3 regions of the Methylocaldum sp. GT1BB genome follow, and region 3 is predicted to be linked to each of the others. Evidence: riboswitches for the same ligand, from Rfam matches in the RefSeq annotation. Region 3 holds a riboswitch; each other region holds the start of a gene.

Region 1 (7,595 bases), 1.4 Mb from region 3:
TAGGTCGGCAATCCTTTGCCGACAAACGGGATCGACGCGCAAGACGGTGGCTCACAAGCAGCCGCCACCAAACGCTCTAGCGGAAGAACTCCTCCAACCGCTCGAACACTTCGTGATCCGCGCCATGACGCCGTACGCTCAGGACATCTTCCAGCTTTTCCAATTGCTTGACCATCTGCGCGAGGCGCGCGTCTTCATTGACCAGCAGCCAGATTCGGCTGGTCGCGCCGGCACCCACCGGCATGCAGAGGATGCCCTCGACATTGTAGGCGCGGCGCGAAAACAGGCCGACCACGTGGGACATGACGCCGGGATGGTTGACGACGTCGAGCTCCAGCACGGTCCGCGCCGACGTCCGTTGTTCGAATAAAGACTGTCCGTCCATGATTCAGCCTCCGATCATCTCTATGTTGGCAGCACCGGGCGGCACCATGGGCAATACCTGATCCTCGACGTCGATGCCGGCGTGGATCAGGCATGGGCCGCGAGTGGTCAGCGCTTGGTGCAGGACCTCCTTCGGGTTCTCCGCCGTATCGAGATCGACGGCGCGCAGGCCGAAGCCTTCGGCGATCCGGACGAAATCCGGCGCGGCACGAAACCGCGACGCATAGATGCGCTTGCCATAAAACAGCGTCTGCTGCTGGTGCACCAAACCGAGAGCGTTGTTGTTCATCAGCACCACCTTGATGTTGACGTCCTCCTCGGCGGCGGTCGCCAGCTCCTGCACGTTCATCAGAATGCTGCCGTCGCCGGAGAAACAGACCACGGCCGCGTCCGGCTCGGCGAGCGCCGCGCCGATCGCGGCCGGGAGGCCGAAGCCCATGGTGCCCAGGCCGCCCGAGGTCAGCCAGCGGCGCGGGCGGCGCAGAGGATAGCTTTGTGCCACCCACATCTGGTGCTGGCCGACGTCGGTTGTGACAATCGCCTCGTCGTCGAGGTTCTCGGCCACGGCGCGTATCAAGCCGTAATGGGTTCGCGGGTCGGCTATGCCGGGCGTGACGAGGGGAAACATCCGCTTCAATTCGGCGACGCGGGCCAGCCACGAGTCCCGGTCTTGCCCCCGCACTCTCGGCAGCAATTCTTGCAACACGGCCGCCGCGTCGCCCCGGATGCCGACGTGGGCCGTCTTGATCTTGTTCAGCTCGGCCGAATCGATGTCGATGTGAATGACCTTCGCGTGCGGACAGAACGCCGCGACCTTGCCCGTCGCCCGGTCGTCGAAACGGGCACCGACGGCGATCAGCAGATCGCATTCGTCCAGCGCCAGGTTAGTACAGCGCGCCCCATGCATACCGAGCATGCCCAGCGACAGCGGATGGTCCACCGGCAATGCGCCCAACGCCATCAAAGTCATCACGGTCGGCAGCGACGATTTTTCGGCCAGGGCCGACGCCGTTTCCGACGCCCCCGCGTGCATGATGCCCCCGCCGAGGTACAGAATCGGCCGCTCCGCCGCCTCGATCAGATCCGCCGCCCGCTGGACGAGCGCGATATCGACCGGCGGAGCCGGGTCCGGCGCGCCGGGTTCGGGCCATGCGTTCACGTCGATCGACTCCGTCTGCACGTCTTTGGGAATATCGATCAACACCGGCCCCGGACGTCCCGAAGCCGCGATGCGGAAGGCGTTCGGCATCACCTCGAGCAGTTCCGCCGCCGAGTCCACCAGAAAATTGTGCTTGGTGATCGGAATCGTCAGGCCGTAGGTGTCGACCTCCTGAAAGGCGTCGGTGCCGATCATCCCGCGCGGCACCTGGCCGGTGATCGCCACCAGCGGGATCGAGTCGAGCTTGGCATCGGCGATAGCGGTCAGCAGATTGGTCGCTCCGGGTCCGGACGAGGCCATGCACACCGCGGGAACGCCGGTGACCCTCGCCATGCCTTGGGCAATGAAGCCCGCGCCCTGTTCGTGCCGGGCGAGGACGTGGCGGATTTGCGCGGATTTCGACAAGGCATCGTAGATCGGCAGATTCGCGCCGCCCGGAATGCCGGCAACGACGCGCACGCCCTGCCGCTCGAGGAGGCGAACGGTGAGTTGGGCGCCGGATAGTATCGTCATGGGGTTCTCCTTGGTAGAGCCGGAGTCCGGCGGAGGCCCCAAAAAAGAAACCCCCGTCGGCTTGCGCCGGCGGGGGTTGTTGAATCAGGTCGTTTACTTACTCATCTCCAACCCACGACGGCGCGCACATCACCACTTGCACGACGACGACCACCACGAGGGCGACGATGCGACGAATGGCGAAGTGACGGAGATTCATGGATCGGATCGGGTACGAGTAAATATTCAGAGCGTGTCGAAAGGTTATTCTGGCTCAGCGAGGCCTCTTCGCGCAAGCCGTTGTTACAATTTCACTGCCACAATGTGACCGCTTCGGTATAACGGCAAACAAAAGCGAGCGGAAATCACCAAACCCGGAACCCGAGAGTTTGGTTTTTACGCCTAAGCAATGAACGGTCGTTTTTACGATAATCGCGTTTCCCGTTCGACGGAACGCATTCAAGCCTAAGCTTAACGAGGAGGGGATCATGAAATTTTCCGATACCGTCGGCATCGGCCTGCTGGCCTCGCTGCTGATCGGCACGCAACCGGCACTTGCCGCCGAAACGACGGGCCATGTTCACACCGAAGCGGGGCATTATCCCAAGGACACGGCTGCCGCCCAGGCTGTCTACGTCGATAGCGAACCGCCCCTGTGGGACAACCTCGGCACGCTGAGCTACAAGATCACCACGAGCAACACCCGCGCCCAGCAATATTTCGATCAGGGTTTGAGATTGGCCTATGCCTTCAACCATCTGGAGGCGCAACGGGCCTTCCGCATGGCGCAGAAACTCGATCCCCAGTGCGCCATGTGTTTCTGGGGCGAAGCCTTGGTGTTGGGACCGAATATCAATGCGCCGATGGAGCCTTCCGCGGTCGGCCCGGCCTGGGCCGCGATCGAGCGGGCGAAAGCCCTTGCCAAGCACGCGAGCCCCAAGGAGCAAGCCTTGATCGAGGCGCTCGCGAAACGCTACGACAAGAATCCGAAGACCGACCGGAAGCGCCTGGACCAAGCCTACGCCACGGCGATGGGCAAACTCGCCCAGCGTTTCCCCGAGGATGACGAGATCGCCGCGTTGTACGCGGAAAGCCTGATGGATCTCGCGCCCTGGGACTACTGGGCTGACCAAGGCCGCAAACCCAAGGGGCGCACGGCGGAAATCGTAGAGGTCCTGGAGCGGGTGCTGGCGAACAACCCCGACCATCCCGGCGCGGTTCATTATTACATCCACATGATGGAGGCTTCCGACCGGCCCGAACGGGCGGAAGCTTATGCGAAACGCCTCGCCGGTCTGATGCCGGGCGCGGGACATCTGGTCCACATGCCGGGACACCTTTACTACCGGCTGGGCCGCTATCGGGACGCTCTCGAAGCCAATCGCGCCGCCATCGAAGTCGACGAGGCCTATTTGAAGGAGACCGGCGCAAAGGGCATCTACGCGCAAGGCTATTATCCGCACAACGTTCATTTCCTGATGGTTTCGGCGCAGATGGCGGGCGACGGCAAAACCGCTCTCGCGGCGGCGGAGAAACTCGCCGGCGTGCTGTCCGACGAGACGGTCCGTGCGGTGCCGTGGGTACAACCGGTCAAGGCCGCGCCATACTTCGCCCACGCCCAGTTCAGTCCGCCCGAAACGGTCCTGAAAATGGCCGATCCGGGCTCGGAGTTCCCGTACGTACAAGCCATGTGGCGCTATACCCGTGGCGTTGCGGCGGCGGCCAAGGGAGCGCCGCAGGACGCGCGGCTCGAACTCGACGCCTTGACCGGGATCGCCAAAACGGCGGATTTTTCCGGATTGACGGAAGCCGGCGTCCCGGCGGCGGACATTGTTCGGATTGCCCAGGACGTGCTTTCGGCGCGCATCGCCCAGGCCGAAGGCGATCTCGGAAACGCCGCCGCCGCCTTCGAAAGAGCGGCGGCGCTTCAGGAAAAGCTGCCCTATATGGAACCGCCCTACTGGTACTACCCGATACGCCGTTCGGTAGGCGCGCTGCGGTTTCTCCAGGGCGATCTGGCGGGGGCGGAGCGGGAGCTCGATATTTCGCTCCGAGAAGCGCCGAATGACGCCTGGGCGCTCTGGGCGCTGACCGAGGTGTATCGAAAGCAGGGCAAGGACAGCGCCGCAGCAGACGCGGAACGGCGATTGACCAAAACCCGTGCCGATAACGGCGAACCCATCGGGATGGACCGGCTTTGACCGCCCCATGGGTTGGCGGAATTCCAGTCGAAAAAATGCTTCGAAACGATGATGCCGTTCTATGAGGAAGATCTCGCCTATGTTCATCACGTCGGCTTCCCCGATCTGGTGGATGGCGCCGGCGATGAGTTGCTGGCGCTGTTCCGCGCCGCGGGTCTCGATTCCGGCCTGATAATCGATCTGGGTTGCGGAAGCGGAACCTGGGCGAGGAAACTGCTGGAGCACGGATATTCGGTTTTGGGCGTCGATGTTTCCGCGCCGATGATCGAACTGGCCCGGCGTACAGCGCCCGAAGCACAGTTTCAAACCGCATCGCTGTACGATGTGGACTTCCGCCCTTGCGCCGCGGTCACGGCCCTGGGCGAAGCCCTGAACTATTGTGCCGACGGAGCGCCGTCGGAAGCGCGCCTTGACCGCTTGTTCCGGAACATCGCTTCCTGTCTGCCGAAAGGCGGCGTTTTCGCATTCGACATCCTTGTCCGCTCGGACGGCGAACCCATGCACTATCGCTCCTGGCGCAAAGGGCCGGATTGGGCGGTGTTGGTGGAGATATCCGAACAGCCGCAGGAAAACCTGTTGATTCGGGACATTACCGTGTTCAGGAAAGGCGGCCACGGCTACCGCCGTTCCGAGGAGCGGCACCGGATCGGCGTTTTGGGCGGCGCCCAAATCGAACGTCTTCTCGCCGGCGCCGGTTTCGAGGTGACCGTCTCACCCCATTACGGCCGCCATCCTCTGGCTCAACGACGCTTGGCATACATCGCCTACAAGAGATCGGATGAAGGACTGCTTCCTGAAGGATAGGCACGAGAACCGAAGAAACCAAGGTATCTTCAAGCACGCAGCGACCGTTTGTGCGGCCGGCAAATGATGCTGATTTGGCGGCCCAGACGAAGTCCAATAATCCATGGTCCGCTGAACGTAGTCCATGGATTACAAATATCGGGAAATATTCCCGCAAAAGCATGAATCTCGCAGTTTGTCCCGAATATCCCTGGTGTATTTGTCGATTGCCATCGAATAATTACGTTGTATGCCTTAAGCCTTGCGGGATTTCACAGGACAGACGATTAATGTCAAATAAGACAACAGATTATGATGATGTCATGCGCATTGAATTGTGGCATTTAACCTGCTCCCCACATAATGCGGTTTGTCGCGCATTGATATCCGCCATGGGCGCCGGGATACCTACGCATTAACGATACATTTGTTAATGCACTGATACTCGCTGCCTCTTTCCCGTGACATGCCTGTAAATTGGCATGTGTTCCCAGGTAAATTACGCTTTGCTTCCACCGTTCCCCGGTATTTTCAAATTACAGCTTGTTAGTCTCGGAATACCCCTGCTCACTGGCACGGTATCTGCTTTAGCAGCTTGACTTGCCCGATAAGAACGCCAGTTTTCGAGCCTTATTGTCATTGTCATTTCGGCGGTTCTTATCAGCGACGACTGGCGGTTGGGCGCATGCCTGTCCGTTGGCCCAGGATGATATCGGTCTCAGGGACGAGACGCCTTCGCCACCTCCGCCGCGAGGCGGACTCGGAAAGCCGCGGGTCTTGGTATTCAAGACGGCCGGGCCGCCTCTCCTGTGAGAGTTATTCAAGGGCTATGGATTTCTCGAGCCTGCCGCACAACCTCTCGATGTTTCAAATCACAGGAAAAAATCCATGCAAAAATTTGGGGTCAAGAAAATGCAGATCCGACAGACCATTCTCGCAGCGGCTGCCCTGATCATGGCCAATTCGGCCGATGCCGGTGTGTTGCACGGGGGAACTTTCAGCGTTACCTATGACAACCCGAACAACCTGTTGGAAGGACTAACCATCGGTCCTGGCGGGTTAACCGAATATTATGTCGCGAACTTCTTTCCCAAGGCGGTGGCCGATACTTACTCGACCATTGCGGATATCATAACGGTGCCCACCAACACCTACCCCGCGCCGTCAACGCTCGAATACGTCGTCAATCCCGCCGATCTGACCGGCACCGGAATTCCAACGGGCGCCGGCGGCCGCGCCAACAAGCCCACCACGTTGACCTGGGACGCCAGTCAGGATGCTTTGGTCGACTCGTCCGCCTTTATCGCCAACGGCCAGATCGGGTTGAACGGTGTCGTGATGACCCGTGGCAGTTTCACGGGTACATTGACGTCCGGAGATTACACCTTCGAATACAACGCGAATCGAAATGACGGCGTCAACAGCGGCTGGACCTTGTGGAACAACACGAGCTTCAGAACGTCCACTTACGATGCCCGCAACATCAGCGTTACCACCAATGGCGATGAATTGCTCATGACCGGGGAACTCTGGTGGTCACCCAATATGACCGCTTTCCTGTTCGGCGGCGACGGCTCGAACTCCGCCGGTAAAGCCGCTACCTTCACTCTGGTTTCGCCTGCCGTGGTTCCGGTGCCGGCAGCGGTCTGGCTGTTCGGCAGCGGCTTGTTAAGCCTGCTGGCCGGCGCCCGCCGAAAGTCGGTCCAGGCGGCTTTATCCGCTTGATCGCCGAATAGAGGCCGTCGACCCGGGCTGCCGAGCCGCCCGGGGGCCGTTTATCGCGTTTATCCGGCCAATCGGCCGGATAAACGCTCCCACCTTCGACCTGTTACGGACTTATCCTCATGACTACACGCCACCGACTCTCGCGATTCGGCAAAACTCTTGCACCCTGTTTGACATTTCTAGCCGCATGGTTGGCATTCCTTCCGGCAACGGCGACCGCCGCCACCGTTTCCGGCGGCGCATTGATCATGAACCTGGACCGGGATGCGCTGGCCGCCGCCGTCTCCTTGGACGCGACCGATGCGCCTTCCATATATCTGGAGGAATTTTTCGATGCACAAGCCGCGGCGGTGCGCAACAACGCGCAAATTTTGGAAGATCATATTGTGCCGGGCGTCGGCGAAATCCCGGCCACGGGTCTCGAATTCGCCGTCAACGGCGCTACCGTCGACGTCCCGGTCGGCCGGAGAACCAAGCCGACCACGTTGACGTTCGATCCGGGCGATTTCGCGGGCAGCGTCACCGGCGCGATCGGTCTTGGCGGCGTCAGCCGTTTCCGGATCGATACCGGATCGCCGAGCAACCGCATCGTCTCCGGAGACTACACGTTGGAATTCGATGCGGCCAACATCGATGCCGATACCGGCCAATCGGGCTGGACGCTCTATAACCATTATTCTTTCCGATCGGAATCCTTCAACTTGTTCAACGTGGCGATGGGGCTCGACCCGAATTCGTTCACCCTGTCGGGCGAACTCGGGGTCGGGCCGGGATGGGAGCATTTTGGCGGCACCGTGGGCGCGATCGTCGGCGATTTCAGTTTTCAAACCACCGTGGTACCGGTTCCGGCC
Region 2 (7,595 bases), 2.2 Mb from region 3:
GTTCATTCGCATGCCGAATGGAATTATTCGTGGGTCGGCAATCCTTTGCCGACTTCGCTTGGCTGTCAACCCGTTACGTCGGGAAAGGATTCCCGACGTAACGAGGCCGCATCATTGCAATCGGCTCCCCCCTCGCCCGACTTCCTCCTCATGCGCGATATGCCGCTGAATGCTGGGGCATATACCTCATTTCCCGGATTCCGGCCTATTTGTAAAGCCTTGGAAGCACCGTAGTGCCTCGATTTGGACACTGGCACGACACTTGTTAAGTATCGGTTGCGCTTAGCTTGCACTTCTTACTCCATTCGGCATGCGAATGAACGTTGCGTAGGGTAGGTTACGGCCACCCTTCGAAAATCAATTCCGGATTGGAAGGGATTTGGAATTACACCGTTTTGCGGCGCGAACGGCTGAAGCGAAGGGGTATGAGCAATGCGGGTTAACGGCGTGGTATCTCAACTTCCAACTTGCAGGGATTCATATGAAACAAACCAGATTGGCCAGGGCGATCGCAATGGCGGTTGCCGGCTCGGCCCTTTCTTTAGGGGTTGTTGCCGAGGCATCGGCACACACGATGTACAACACCTACAACGCCGGAACGCCCGCTACCGATGGGGGAACCGACGGCTGGGTCTATGGCGGTATAAACAATCCGACCTATCCGACGGTATCGCCGGGTTGGGTCGGAACCGCTAGCCCGACGACGCTGCCGTTCGGTTACACCGGTTCTTCGGCGTTGAACTGGGCGGCCGAACTCCATAACGCGGGTGATTCGCTGGAAATTTCCAGGGCAGATGCGCAAGCGAGATATGGCGTTGCAGCGGATATCGATACAGCTAGAGGCGCCTGGCTCGACGCGGGAGCAACCCCTCAGGGCTGGTCGCACACCACCGATATCGGGTTGTTGATGTCGCACAGCGATGCTTATGTCACGCTGAATCTCTCCGCCGTCAATTCGGAAATTGCCAACTTCGGGATTACGGTATTTACCGGTATGGACACCGGTACCGGCTATGAGAACCATCAGGCATGGAATAGCCCGATTCAAGGCTTAGATTTCACCGCGAGCGATCCGTTCGGCACCACCGGCGTAACTTATTTGACCCACGATTCAACCGTCGACGGGGTCAACGGTCTGACCTTCCTGGCGGAGGCCGGTCAGATTTATTCCATTTATCTGGGCGGTAGCGGCGGAGCCAATTGGAATCAAAACAAGGATCTTTACGTCTTGAACATCACGTCTTCTCCGGTTCCGATACCGGCCGCCATTTGGCTGTTCGGCAGTGCTTTGGCCGGGATGGGATTCGTCGGGCGGCACAGACACAAGGCCGTCGCCGCATGATGCGGGACAAGGCGGTCGAGCTTGCCTTCGAGGCTGGGCGCACCATGTGGCATGCGCCGGTGTCGGCGATATCCGGCCGTTTCATCGCCTCGGCCTCAGCCGATCGCCGCTTTGAAACGGTGTAGTGAAAGAGCTGGCTGACTGACCCTCCGGATGATTTGGGTCGCCACATGCTGGAATACCCGTAATAAAAATGCGGGATATCCAGCAGCTTCCGTCGTTTCCGTCATGGAAATAGCGTTATAGAGCGTTTTCCATCCCGGTGTACGGATTCGTTCCAGGAGGGAAGAACGTAGGTCGGCAATCCCTTGCCGACAAAGCCCTTCGCCGAGCCGATACGTCGGCAAGGGATTGCCGACCTACATATCCGAATCCCTTACACCGATTCGGAAAATGCTATATCAACGGTTTACCTCAGGCGCGCTTATTGCTCTTGGGGTATCGGCCGGTTCGACCGAATTCCGGTTCGAACGCGCTTTGTGCTACGGAAAACCCGAAAACCATTGCCGGGGAAGGGGAGCGTAGACCGTAGCAGGGCGGAGTCCCTTTTGCACCTGCCACTCCCGCCGCGAGGCGGGTTCGGAAAGCCACGGGTCTTGTGAATTTGATCCCAAGACGGCCGGGCCGCCTCCCTCGGTGATGGGGAGATCGGAGCGCCTTCCGCTTTTGACGGGAGCGCTGCGGACATCGCTGCCTATGTGAAAACAAAGACCAACTCCATAGAACAGCACGAGGTAATTTCCTATGTCCAAAAACAAAAACAAACTGACCAAAGCGGTGGCCATGGCCCTCACCGGTACCGTCTTGTCCGTAGGCGCCGTTTCCGGCGCCCAGGCGCATACGATGTACAACACCTTCACCACCACTGAGCTGTCCGCCACCGACGGCTGGAACTATGGGGGTATAGGCAATCCGACCTATCCGACGGTATCGCCGGGTTGGGTCGGAACCGCCAGTGCCACCACGCTGCCTTTCGGCTATGCCGGTACGTCTCATCTGAACTGGGCGGCCGAGCTTCACTCGGCGGGCAACACGCTCGAAATCTCGAAAGCAGATGCGGTAACGCGTTACGGCTTCGCCGCGGAAATCGATACCGGCGCCGGGGCCTGGCAGGACGCAGGCGTCAATGGCAGCGGAGTTCCGACAGCCAACGGGCCGACCGGCTGGAGACATCAGACCGATATTGGCTTGATCAAGGCCGAAGAAACTATGTGGGTAACACTGAATCCCGTGGTGGTTACGGGAACCGGCTACGACATTCAGAACTTTGGCATCACCGTCTTCACCGGCATGGACTCCGGTACTGGCAGTTACTCTCATCACGGCTCCTGGAACTGCCCCGGATGCACACCCGCGAAACCTTACGAAGCCGATAACCCGTTCGGCACCGTAGGACTGAGCTACTTGACTCACGATGGCACCGTCGACGGTGTAGACGGTTTGACCTTTCTGGCCCTGGCCGGTCAGGTTTATTCCATCTACCTGGGCGGCGCCGGCGTGGGGAACTGGAGTCAGAACATCGCGGAGTACAGCTTGAATATCAGCACCGCACCGGTTCCGGTCCCCGCGGCGGTTTGGCTGTTCGGCAGCGCCCTCGCGAGTTTGGTCACGCTGGGACAGCGCCGCAAGAACGTCATGGCCGTTCCCGCCTGAAACAAGACCTCGACGTATGTACACGCCTTCCTTTCCGCGCTCTAAGCGGGGAACTTTTGTGTGGAATCACCCATGAGACTGCGTGATTTGCCACGTCGGTGGCGTTTGCATGCGATTTATCTGTTTGATTAGCAATGATTATTTAGTGGCATATTTATTGTTTCAGCAAAGGCCGGGTCCGCCGCTTAGGGGGCTCATAAAAAGACGCGATACACACGGATTCGCAAGGAATCGGCTGGCAGGGATCGCCCGAGGGATCTTTGTCGGGATGGACCGCCGTTAGGTCTGTCCGAATCGCCACACCCGCCGCGAGGCGGGGCCGGAAAGCTTCGGGTCTCGATGCTATGGAGTATTCGAGACGGCCGAGCCGCCTCCTAGTGTGATGGGGAGGACCGCGGCGCAGCTCCATTGGGTACGGTGAAGCGCCGCGGACATCACTGTTAACGAGCTTTTGGACGACCACTAACAGTGACGAGGACGAATCATAGTATGAAAACCACGGCAACAATACTGGCCCTCGCGGGAATGCTCGGGGGAACATTGGTCGCTGCGCCCGAGGCTCACGCGCACGCCACGTTCAACATCGCCGGTTACGGCGACGGCACCGGCGGCAGCATCAACGGCGCCGACGGAATGCCGGGCACCGACGCGAGCGGCGTTTGGACCAACGGCGGTGTCGGCTATACCGGGAGTTTGCCCGTCATGTGGTATGCGGGCATGCACAGCGCGGCGGCGGCCGGCCGCACCATCGAGACCGGCACGCCCACATCCACCAACGGCAGCAGCCTGCAGCGGCAGATTGCCAACTATAACAACAATAACGATCCCGACCTTCCCACGGATCGAATGCTGCGGGTCGGCGGCCTTTCCTGGTCCGATCCCGACAACGGCGGACAGGGTTGGGGCCATGGAGCGGACTTCGGCCTGATCCATTGGTCCTGCGGCGGCAGCGCCCAGGGCTGCGTGGATGCCGGAGTATCGCAATTCAAAATCACTCTGGCGGACGACCTTGCCGACGGCGGCGCCAACCTCAAACTCGGCTACGCGCTTTATGGCGGCTGGGATACCGGTGCCGGCGCTTCTAGGCACGATACCTTCTTTACCGATCCGACCCCGGTAAACAATCCGCTGGGCTCCGACGATCTCACCCTGCTCGGTTGGGGCGTGGCATCCTCGGTCGGCGAGACCTTGTCGCAGGTATTCGACCTCGACACCACTTATGGGGGCGAATACACGATCATCATAGGTGCCTTGGGCGGCGTAGCCGGCAATTATCAATTGACAGTCCAGCCGGTTCCGATTCCCGCTGCCGTATGGCTGTTCGGCAGTGCCTTGGTTGGCGTATTTACCATCGGCCGCCGGACTTCGAAACCGACTCCGGCATAACTTGGCAACCAGAGAGGCAAGAGTGCCCGGGTGGAACGATCTCCCGGGCTCATCCGATCGATCTGGCCATAGAGCATTGATATGTCCCGGCTCATCCGAACACGGCAGACGCGTGCTCAAAGCGATGCCGGAGGCCTTGGGGTTGATGACCGGTTTCGGCGGGTGCCGTAACCATTCGTTTAACAATAATTTCAACGTAGTGACAGGGCCGTCCAATGCGGGCGGTGTCCGACACCTCCTCGCGACCAAGGTTTCGCAACGGCCGAGCAAGGCTCAGCGGTTCGCGCGTTGGTCGTCCATAGGAGTGGGATCGCCGTCTGTATAGCTACGTTCTTCCAATAAATCCGATCCTGGTACGAGTCCGTGAATAAAAATACGTTTCCACTTTTGGCGGCGCTGGCGCTCATGCTTGGGGGTACGGTCGCCTACCTGCTGCTTACCGATACCGAAGTTTCCAAGTCGGAGCTGGTCACAGGCCACGGCGATGTCGAAACCCTGAAGAACGCGTACAGCCGCTGGAAAACCGCTTATGAAGCTGACGGCGGCGATCGTTTTCTGACCATCCCGCTCGGTTATTCGAAAGCCTTATCCGGAGAATTCAGCCGGGCGCAGGGACGCATGCGGCTCGACCTGCTGGAGGGATGGGTGACGGTCGAAGTCAGCGGACTCGATGCGGGAGGCTACGAGGTTTGGCTGGTCGATAATAAAACCGGCTGGCACAAGGCGGGCGGACAGGAGAAGGCCAACGCCATGCAGAGGCTCGGCCGTCTCGAACCGAACAGTGAAGGGAAACGGATCTTGAAGACCCATCTCGACGGCTTGGCCATGAGCGGATTTACCCTGGATCTGGTTGCCATTACCCGAGAGGAAGGGAATCCTGAAGAGGGGGGCATACTGTTCGGTACGCCGGGCTTCATGCAGAGACTTTATTACGGCGACAAGCCCTGGACCGTGACCCGTGTGGGCAACTTGCCGAGCACTCCCCAGCAGCATAGCGGTGGCGCGGCGAAGCCGTTCGACTTCATGCTGCCCAAGCTCGCTCACGCCGATGCCAGAGAGCGGAACGATCTCGATGCGGTTCTCGGCGCGGAGATTGCCCGAGGGCGGGAGATTTTTCTGAACGAAACCTTCGGCGGCAACGGACGCACCTGCGCCACCTGCCATCGGCCGGACAACAATCACACCATCGACCCGAAATACATCGTCAAGCTTCCGAAGGACGATCCCCTGTTCGTGGCCGAATACGACCCTGCGCTCAAGGACTTGGAAAAGCCGCAATTGCTGCGTCAACTCGGCCTGGTCCTTGCCAATGTGGACGGCTTCGACCGGCCCGGCGTCATGCGCAGCGTGCCTCATACCTTGGCCCTGGCGGCGTCGATCGGCACGGAAACTCTGGCGGACGGCGGCGAGTTCGAGGAAGACGCGAAATTTGCCAACGCCATTGGCTGGTCGGGGGACGGCGCGCCGGGAGACGGCTCTCTGCGGCTGTTCGCGCAAGGCGCCATCGCCCAGCATATGACCCGAACGCTCAATCGGGTTCCGGGTGTCGATTTTCGTCTGGCCACCGACGAGGAATTGGACGCCCTGGTCGCCTATATGCTGTCCCTGGGGCGCAGCGAGGACATCGTGCTGGCTGACCTGACGTTCACCTCTCCGTTGGTGGAGCGCGGCAAGCAGCTGTTCGACACCAAGGAAAATCCCGTCGACGGCAGCGGCAATCCGATCTTCGGTCAGACGGCCAATTGCAATGGCTGCCACCAAAATGCCGGTGCCAACAGTTCGACCACCAAGAAGAATCCGACGCGTGACAGCGGCGTGGAAAACATGCGGGATCAACCGGCGCGCCTGGTCGATGCCAGCATTCCTTATGATGGGGGATTCGGCAAAGAGGAGCACCACGCAAGAATCGACTGCGGTCCCGACTACGACCAGCCCTGCTACGGAGACGGGCGGTTCAACACCCCGTCATTGGTCGAAGCTGCGGATACGGCGCCTTTCTTCCACAACAATAGCGTCAGCACGATCGAGGAAGCGGTGGCCTATTACAACACCGATGCGTTCAATAATTCGCCCGGCTCATTGACGTCGTCCGGCAAGAACCGGCACGTCAAGCTCGACTCGTCCCAGGTCGTCGCCGTCGCGATGTTCCTGCGAACCATCAACGCGCTCGAAAACATACGGAGTTCCAATCGGATGGATCTGCAAGCGCAGAGCCTGAGCGACCGGAGCGCGACAGACATCATCCGATTGGCGGCGGCCGACACGAAGGATGCCATCGAGGTTCTGACGGAGGGTACTTTGATCGTATATCCTGAGGCCCTGACGCATCTCCGTCAGGCGCTGAAGCTTGAGAGGAACGCCGCTTCCGGCCGCGCCAAGGGCCAACGCAATGAGCTGCTGGCTAGAGCCGTCCAGCTCAAGGAAAAAGCGCGCGACTCGATGGTAGCCGGACCGCAAGAAGCTTTTCCGGTTCCGGAGACGGATCGTGGTCCCTCCAGGGGGAAGGGGTCGAGAAAGAAGTAGACGAGAGGATGCCGAAGGACGATCCGTCGAGGTTGCCGGGCGACCGGGCTAACCCTGGGGACTCGTCCTTTCGGGCGTAGGTTGCTTATCCCTAAGTACATTCCGCAAATATTTGCGGAATCTCGACAGATTGGCTTGATTGGCGGGGTTGTCCTGCAGGTTGCCTATGCCGCAAGACTTCCCTGAATGTACTTAGAGCGTTTTCCATCCCGGTGTACGGATTCGTTCCAGGAGGGGAGAGCGTAGGTCGGCAATCCCTTCCCAATCGCAAACGGCATCTCTGGGAGCGCCAGAGCTGCCCTTCCGACAAAGCCCTTCGCCGAGCCGATACGTCGGCAAAGGATTGCCGACCTACAGGGTGCTACAGTCGTAGGTCGGTAACCCTTTGTCGACGGGCTTTGTGTCGGAAATCGTCGCCTTGGTGTTCCCGGAGACGCCGTTTGCGATTGGGAGGGTCATTCGGGCGCTCCCCGGATGACCGTTTGCGATTGGAAGGGGCCGATTAAAGGCCCGTTTGCGATTGGAAGGGTCGCGACTAAAGCGACCGTTTGCGATTGGAAAGGATTCCCGACCTACGGGGGCACGGTCGTAGGTCGGCAATCCCTTGCCGACGAAGACGCCGTTTGCGATTGGAAAGGATTCCCGACCTACTCGCGAGTGCCCGTACAGTCGGTATGAAAATGCCCTAGGT
Region 3 (7,595 bases):
CGTCCCCGGAGCCCGACTGGCCGACGCCGTTCAGGGCGAGGTTGGTCGAGGGCACGATCGGTCCGCTCAAGTTATTGGTACCGCCCACCGGATTGACCGCGCCGCTCATGCACGGATTGTTCAGGAACACCGCGTTGGCTTGCGCCTGCGTGCCAGAACCGTCGACGCGGCGGCAGATGGCCACCTTGTTGTCGGTCAGATTCATGCCGCCGGAATAATTGTCGAAAAAGTTGACGGACGCCGCGCCGATCTGAACCTTGAACCGGTTCCAGTTCTGCACCTTGCCGGCCAGCAGCGAAGCCACTTGCTCGGAGCTGAGGCTGGGCATGCAATCGGGATTGCTGTCATCCCCCAGCGCGCAACCGGCGGGGATCCGGCCCTGGTCCATCTGCGCGTCCTGCAGGGCGGTATAAAGAGACAGCGTTACCGGAATGCCGAACACCAGGCCCGCGGCCGGGGTCACGTCCAGCAAGCTCGAAACCTGGGCGGTCGTGACATCCGGCTGCTTCACGCCGTCCTCCCTGGGCGCGTTGACCCCGCGGAACAGATCCGGGTTGACGTCGCTTACGCCGAGATCCGACTCGTGCAGAATGGTGTCGCCCGCGCTGCTGACTCGGCAGCGGTAGAAGCTGTCGGGCGCGGTCTTGGTGCAGTTGCCGTTGTTGATCTCCATGTGCGTGATCGCCTGATCGAGAATCAGCGGCGTTACGCCCTGCGCCGAGCCGCCCTGAGAACGCTTGTGGAACAACACGTTCGGATTTACGGTGCCGAGGCCGGTCACCTTGGTGGAGTCGAGCCGGCAGAAATAAGCCGAGTGCTGCGCTCCCGGCTTGGACGCGTTGGCGTTGTCGCGGTAGATATCCAGGGTTCCGGCCACGCAGAGTTCGGAAAAGAGCGCTTCCACGCCCTTGTCCTGTGCGGTGGCGCCGGATGCCCAGATTTCGATATCCACGGCCGCGCCGGGAGCGAGAGCGAAGGCTTCGCCGGCGCCGAGCAGCGCCGTTGCCGCCATGGCGACAGACAAACGATTGACTTTCATCGAATTTTCTCCGTTAAGGATATTTGGGAGATTACGCTTTCTGGCCGCGGCGGCTGACCAGGGTCAAGCCGGCCAGAGCGGAGCCAAGCAGATAGATCGCCGCGGGAACCGGTACCGGAGAGGAGCCGGCCGGGCCGAATTCCAGGGTGCCGTTGCTCGACAGCAGCCAGCGCCCGGCAATCTGATTGACGATGCCGTCGCTGTCGTCGCCGGTGTTATTGGTCACGTGGAAGAAAAGGGTTGCCAGGTCGACGCCGCCGGCGGTGGAGGCGAACACGCTGGGAGCGGCGCCCATCAGCGGACCCCAGTTGCCGTCGTCCCAGGACTGCGGCAGCCCGTTATCCACGACGCCCGACACGTTGTCGCCCAGCGCGGTGTTCAGTTTGCTGATATAGCCCTGAATGTTGGTAATCGTGGATAAAACATTACCGAAACCGCCGTTGAACGAAGACCCGGTAGCCAGAATACCCCATTGATCGATATTGGCACCGCCCTCGTCGAGGGTGTACACGGCGGCGATGTTGTACTGCAGGTCTGCCTTGCCGGCAAAGCCGGCATAATTGGCGTCAGCACCCAGATTGACGCTGAACGCCCAGTTCGAACCGGCGTTCAGCACGTCAGTGAGTGAAACGTCGAGATCGCGGAAGTAGGTGCGACCCAGGCCGCCGTTCGCGCTGGGATCGAAAATCGACACGAACAATTCGCCCACGTTCGGATACTGCCCATCGCTAATCGACGCTTCTGCGCCGGTGGCGCCCAAAGCCAATAGCACGCCGGCGGTAATCGCTTTCAGTTTGTTCATTTCCATGCCTTGTTTAAAATTGCGGTTGAAAATACCTTGCAGACGTCTTCTCAAGGTTTATCTGCAGGGCCGTTTTCGCCGGTCGCTTTTCGGCGACCGGCTTTTTTGTGCCGTTTTTCAGGCACCGAAAACAAAAAAGCCGGGCTGCCATCAACGTTGGTGTGGCAACCCGGCTATCTTGCAATCAAGACCCGTGGCTTTCCGGCCCCGCCTCGCGACGAGTGTGGCTTTGTCCTAGCAACCCTCCTGGACCGGGCTCCTGCTCCCCGGCCGCAACTGAACCGCACTGCGGTTTTCTTCCGTCCCTTTGAAGGCGAGACAGACTTTAATGTCGCTTTTTTACAACCAAGTTAAGTTTGTGTGACACCGATGAAATTTTTTGAAAAAACTCAACGCACGGCTCCCGCGCATCAACTAAGTCTTTGTTTTGGATTACATTTGCGTGCTGTGTTTTTTTTTCAAAACTTTAAGTCGCAGATGATTGCAAGCTGCCCCGGCTGTAGCTTTTTCGCTGAACGACTTTACGGATTCGCAACATGAAGGCGGGGGAATCGAGGAAGGGCACCGCCGGACCTGACTTCTTCCGAGCGCCTTGCCCGGCGCATCGGGTCGGTAGGTCGGCAATCCTTTGCCGACAAATCCCGTCGGGAAGGGTCGCGATTAAAGCGACCGTTTGCGATTGGAAGGGTGGCTCCGGCGCTCCTGGAAGGATCGGTTCGGTGCTCCCGAACCGATCGTTTGCGATTGGAGACACCGTTTGCGATTGGAAGGGATTCCCGACCTACTCCGCGGTTCGGTGCCAGCCGGCCCGCAACCGATTGATCCGGCATGCCTCCGTCGTTAGGCTGGTTCCCGAACTCCCGTTTGGGAACCGACGTTGAGAAGCTCCCGCTTCTCGATTCGAATGATGTTTCGAGAAGCTCGAGCTGCTCGGGTATAGCTCCCAGGCGGAAGCTTGGGAGCCAGCGAAAATCCATACCGGAATGGCGGTCCGCTGACCTGTATAGCAGCGACCGTTTGCCATCAAGCGCTGACGCTTAGCCGGGCCTGCATCCGAACGCCTTCGTCGGCAAGGGATTGCCGATCTACGGCCGCTCGTTTCGGCCTACATTTAGAGCCTTCCCAGTAGGTTTCAAAAACCCTTCGACTCTGCTCAGGACAGGCCCTTCGCCTCGGCTCAGGGCGAACGGCCTACTGAGATAGGTACTTAGAGGTACGGGCGGTTTCCCAAGCCGCATCGCTATACTTCGGTGAAAAACGATCGACTACCGGGATATGAGGTGGCGAAATTTCGCCGAGATGGGGCAAGATACGCTTCCTTCAAATCACCCCCGATAGCTCTTGAAACGCTTATTTTTATGGAGCGCCGCTTTTGCGGTCCTTGCCGTGGCGGGCGTCGAAATGGACCTGCTCCCCAATGCACGAACCTTGGAACTGGTCGGCCAGCGCTATGGCCTTGCGGCGGTGGAACGTCTGTCGGCGTGGCGCGACCTGGTTCTGCATCTGGGTGGTGCCGGCGAGCACGAGAAGCTGGCGCAGGTTAACGATTTCTTCAACCGGCTGCCGAACATCTCCGACTCTGACCAATGGGCGCGCCGCGACTACTGGGCGACTCCGGTGGAACTCCTGGCCGCCAACGGCGGCGACTGCGAGGATTTCGCCCTGGCCAAATATTTCACCCTTCGAGCGGCAGGAGTGGCTCCCGACCGATTGCGGGTCACTTATGTCCGGGTCTGGCGGCCACAGCTGAGCCGCATGGAGCCGCACATGGTCCTGGCCTACTATCCCGCCCCGGAATCCGAACCGCTGATTTTGGACAATCTGATCGGCGATATCCGGCCGGCCGCCGCGCGGACCGATCTAGCGCCGACCATGAGCTTCAATGCGGAGGGGTTGTGGTCGGCCAAGCAGCGCGGGCAGCATGGCAAGCTGGGTGAAGCGTCCGACATACGCCACTGGAACGATCTGTTGGCGCGCATGCACCACGAAAAGACGGGAGCGATTCGATGACGACGATGAGCCTGAAAACCCTGCTGGTCCTGCTGCTCGGTCTGCTGTTTCTGCTGCTGGGGCTGGCTCTTTTCGCCACCGGCCTGGTGAATACCCACGGCTTTCTGCAACGCCAGTTGCACGCTCATGCGCAAGAAACGGCAACCACTCTGGCGCTGGAACTATCGCCCGCGCTGGCGAGCAACGACACCGCGGCGGTGGCCAATGCGGTGGACGCTCTCTACGATAGCGGCTACTACCGGCGTATCGCCGTGATCCGCCCCAACGGCGAATCCGTCGTGGAGCGGGAACTCCCCTTGAAAGTGGACGGCGCTCCCGAGTGGTTCATCAGCCGCGTGCCGTTCGACGCTCCCGCGGGTCGGGCCGAATCGATGGCCGGCTGGAAACTTTCAGCCGTGGTCGACGTGGCCAGCCATCCCGGTTTCGGATATAGCCAACTTTGGCAGATGACCTGGTCCATCCTGGGCTGGACTCTGGGTTTCTGGCTGATCTCCGCGCTGCTGTCGGTATGGCTGCTGCAAAAGGCATTACGTCCGCTGGACCGGCTCGAAAATCTGGCGCTTCGCATCGGCGAAGGCAAGTTCGAGCCTTTGGCGGAGCTGCCCCGTATTCGCGAACTGCATCATATCGGCTCGGCGTTCAACCGTATGTCGGAAGCGGTGCGGCGCATGCTGAACGCGAAGATGGAAACCATCGAGAAACTACAGCGGGATCTCCACCACGACCGGCAAACCGGTCTTTTCAATCGCGCGTATTTTCTCGCATCGCTGGACGCGGCCCTGGCAATATCCGGAACGCAGCACGCCATTGCCATCCTTCAGCTCACCGGACTGGCGGAATGCAATCGCCGATTCGGACGCGATACGGGAGATCTTGTCGTCAAATTTCTCGCCGATGTTGTGGAAGCTGTCGCCGAAAAGACGCACGGCTCGGCGGCGCGAATAGACGGCGCGCAGTTTGCCGTGCTGTTGGAGCACGCCGATGCCGATTGCCTGAACGATCTGACCCATCACCTCGCCCAATCGACGGTGATGGCTTTGCTCGAGACCGGAATCGCTTCGTCCTGCACCGTCCATATCGGGGCGGCCCTCTCTTCCGGCGATAGCAGCACGGCACTTCTTGCCCGGGCGGACGCTGCGCTGCGCGACGCGCAGATGGGGTCCAGCGGGAGCTTTCGGATTGCGGAGGCAGATCCGACGCCGGGCGGGAGCGGCCGGCTCGCATTGCTGCGGCAGGCTTTGGACAACGGTCAAGTGGAACTGGAGCGGCAGCCGCTCATGTGCCGGAACGCTTCGGCACCCGAGCATTACGAGGTGTTCGCGCGCATCGTGACGGAAAATGGATTACGGCTTTCCGCGGGCGCCTTGGGGCACATTGCCGAGGAAACCGATCTGGCTCCGATGCTGGACAAACTTGTCGTCGCGCGCCTTCAGGAAGCGATGGCGGAAAAACCCGAAGCGGCGTGGTCCGTCAATTTGTCGGTGGCCACCATCATGCAGCCGGGATTCGCTCAATCTTTTAGACATAAAGTGCCCGCTCGATCAAATCTGGCCATAGAAGTCCCCTTGAATCGGCTGATTTTAGCCCCGCAAGCGGCCGAGTCCGTTAGCGAGCTCAGGAGAGACGGTTTTCGGTTCGTGCTGGATCGCTTCATGCCCTATCCCGGCGCACTGGCCTGGTTAAACGAATTGATGCCGGATTGGGTAAAGGTGGAAGGGGCTCTCTGCCGCCGGATATTCGATGACGCCGGCAATCAGGCCCTGCTCAAGGCGCTATGCCAATACGCACGAGAGTTGGGTATCCGCGTTGCCGCCACCGGCGTGGAACGGGAGGACGAGGCCGATCTGCTTTTTGGCCTCGGGTTCGACGCGGTGCAAGGCCGTGTGTTCGAGAAGGCGAGCTAGAACGTTTTCATACCTACTGTACGGGCACTGGCGAGTAGGTCGGGAATCCCTTCCCAATCGCAAACGGTCGCTTTAGTCGCGACCCTTCCAATCGCAAACGGCGTCTTCGGGAGCGCCGAAGCCCCCCTTCCCGACGCCGCCGTTGGGCCAACGGGTTCGTCGGCAAAGGATTGCCGACCTACGAAAGATTGAATCGATCTACCCTAGCCTGAATATTTCATCAGGACCTCAGTGAAGGTAGGAGGCCGGTCGCGTTCTGGGTTCGGGACCAGAAAAAGGCGTGTTGAGTGCTCGTTTGGGGTGAAAGTCTGAATTTCAGGCAAACGTCCCCCTTACCCCCAGAGAATCAACGTGCCGGGGAACCCACTCGGCCCGGCTCAGCCGGGGGCAAAGCGCTCGGCGATGTGCCAGAACAGCGCCTGCCAGGGGTAAGCATTCGGCAACAGGAAGCGAATGCGACGGGTATTTCGAAGGATCACGCCACCGATTTTGAGGAGCTTGCCCCTGAGAGTGGAACACTGCGCCCGAGCGAGTTCGGTACCGGCGAGGCCGAGGCGACGAAGGGCTTCCAACAAGAGGTAGCCGAGCGAGGCGAGCAGCAGCCGGAATTGGTTGGCCCACCAGACGTGACAACTGGTGCGGTCCGCGAACAAGCCGAGTTGCTGTTCCTTGATCCGGTTTTCCATGTCGCCCCGCGCACAATAGACGTCTTCGTACAGCGCTTGGGAGTCGCCCGCCAGGTTGGTGACCAGGAACCTTGGATTTTCGCCTTGGGGTCCATGCTCGGCTTTGAGGATCACCTGGCGGGGGTGTTTCCAGGTGCCGGCGGTATAGGCAAACTCACCGAAGACCCGCTGTTTTTCCGAGGTGGCGGCAAATTGGGTTTGCGCTGCCTGGCGCCAAGGCGCCGCAAGCTTCAAAAGGCGGTTGTTCTTGGCCAGGCCCACGAGATAACCGACGCCGTGGCGTTCGCACCAGGCCAGAATCCGCCGTCGGCAGAAGCCCGAATCGGCCCGGAAGATGATTTTCACCTCGGGCCAGACGGCACGCAGCCGTTGCACCAGAGCTTTCAGGATCGCCCCGGCGTGCTTGGCCGCGTCGATCTTCGAGGGCCTGAGATAGCTGACCAACAACTGATCGCCGCAAAAGACGTAAAGCGGCAGGAAGCAATAGTGGTCATAGTAGCCATGGAAGAACCGGCCTTCCTGATGCCCATGGACCGGATCATCGGTCGCGTCGAAATCCAGGATGAGCTGATCCGGCGGCGTCGGAAATGAAGCGATGAACTGCTCGACAAACACCTCATGGATCGCCAGGGCCGCCGCCCGATCCATCCGGTTTTCCAAGCGGCACAAGGTGGGGCTGGAGGCACCGGGCGACAGCCGTTCACAGGCCGTCTGCAACGCCAGGTCATGGCGCCAGGTGTCGTGATCGTTGAGGTCTTCATAGCCTTGGCACAGGCCATAAACCCGCTGTCGCAGCAGGTGGAGCACGGCGTGGGCACACCGGCTGGGATCACGCGGGTCCTTCAAGCGTTGGGCCACGCTGTCCAGCAAACCCAGCTTGCGATCGACCTGCCGCAACAGCAGCACTCCGGCATCGCTGGTCACAGCGCCCCGTCGAAGGCCACATCGATGCGGCGGCGTGCCACGGGCGCAAACAGCTCGATTTGTCCGGTACAATGTGTCACGGCGGAATCTCCTCACAAATTCGATGTCAGCAGTTGAATTTTAAGGGCTTTTCGATTCCGCCACCCCTCCTTTCATGAAATATCCAGGCTAGCCGAAGGCGCCAACGACGTCCGCCAAGCCTGTTTTGCCGTACGAGCGAGATGAAAACG

Evidence for each region. A riboswitch is a leader RNA that binds a small molecule or an ion and turns the genes downstream of it on or off. The one in region 3 is predicted to bind cyclic di-GMP.
Region 1: another riboswitch for cyclic di-GMP. It lies ahead of ACR2TX_RS03455 (hypothetical protein); the one in region 3 lies ahead of ACR2TX_RS09660 (VPLPA-CTERM sorting domain-containing protein).
Region 2: another riboswitch for cyclic di-GMP. It lies ahead of ACR2TX_RS19335 (VPLPA-CTERM sorting domain-containing protein); the one in region 3 lies ahead of ACR2TX_RS09660 (VPLPA-CTERM sorting domain-containing protein).

Annotation. Positions count from the first base shown of each region.
Region 1 is NZ_CP194902.1:483,561-491,155, forward strand. Features, by position in the region: gene ilvN (acetolactate synthase small subunit) at 77-385, opposite strand; gene ilvB (acetolactate synthase large subunit) at 389-2,056, opposite strand; gene ACR2TX_RS03445 (hypothetical protein) at 2,524-4,236, shown strand; gene ACR2TX_RS03450 (class I SAM-dependent methyltransferase) at 4,285-5,040, shown strand; cyclic di-GMP riboswitch class I at 5,747-5,825, shown strand; gene ACR2TX_RS03455 (hypothetical protein) at 5,908-6,744, shown strand; gene ACR2TX_RS03460 (VPLPA-CTERM sorting domain-containing protein) at 6,864-7,595, shown strand, end outside.
Region 2 is NZ_CP194902.1:4,044,565-4,052,159, reverse strand. Features, by position in the region: gene ACR2TX_RS19345 (VPLPA-CTERM sorting domain-containing protein) at 482-1,342, shown strand; gene ACR2TX_RS19340 (hypothetical protein) at 1,339-1,467, shown strand; cyclic di-GMP riboswitch class I at 1,889-1,974, shown strand; gene ACR2TX_RS19335 (VPLPA-CTERM sorting domain-containing protein) at 2,087-2,995, shown strand; cyclic di-GMP riboswitch class I at 3,282-3,370, shown strand; gene ACR2TX_RS19330 (hypothetical protein) at 3,485-4,381, shown strand; gene ACR2TX_RS19325 (hypothetical protein) at 4,745-6,904, shown strand.
Region 3 is NZ_CP194902.1:1,835,479-1,843,073, reverse strand. Features, by position in the region: gene ACR2TX_RS09665 (hypothetical protein) at 1-1,039, opposite strand, end outside; gene ACR2TX_RS09660 (VPLPA-CTERM sorting domain-containing protein) at 1,071-1,841, opposite strand; cyclic di-GMP riboswitch class I at 2,002-2,079, opposite strand; gene ACR2TX_RS09655 (transglutaminase-like cysteine peptidase) at 3,183-3,851, shown strand; gene ACR2TX_RS09650 (bifunctional diguanylate cyclase/phosphodiesterase) at 3,848-5,755, shown strand; partial or broken gene ACR2TX_RS09645 (IS1380 family transposase) at 6,133-7,445, opposite strand.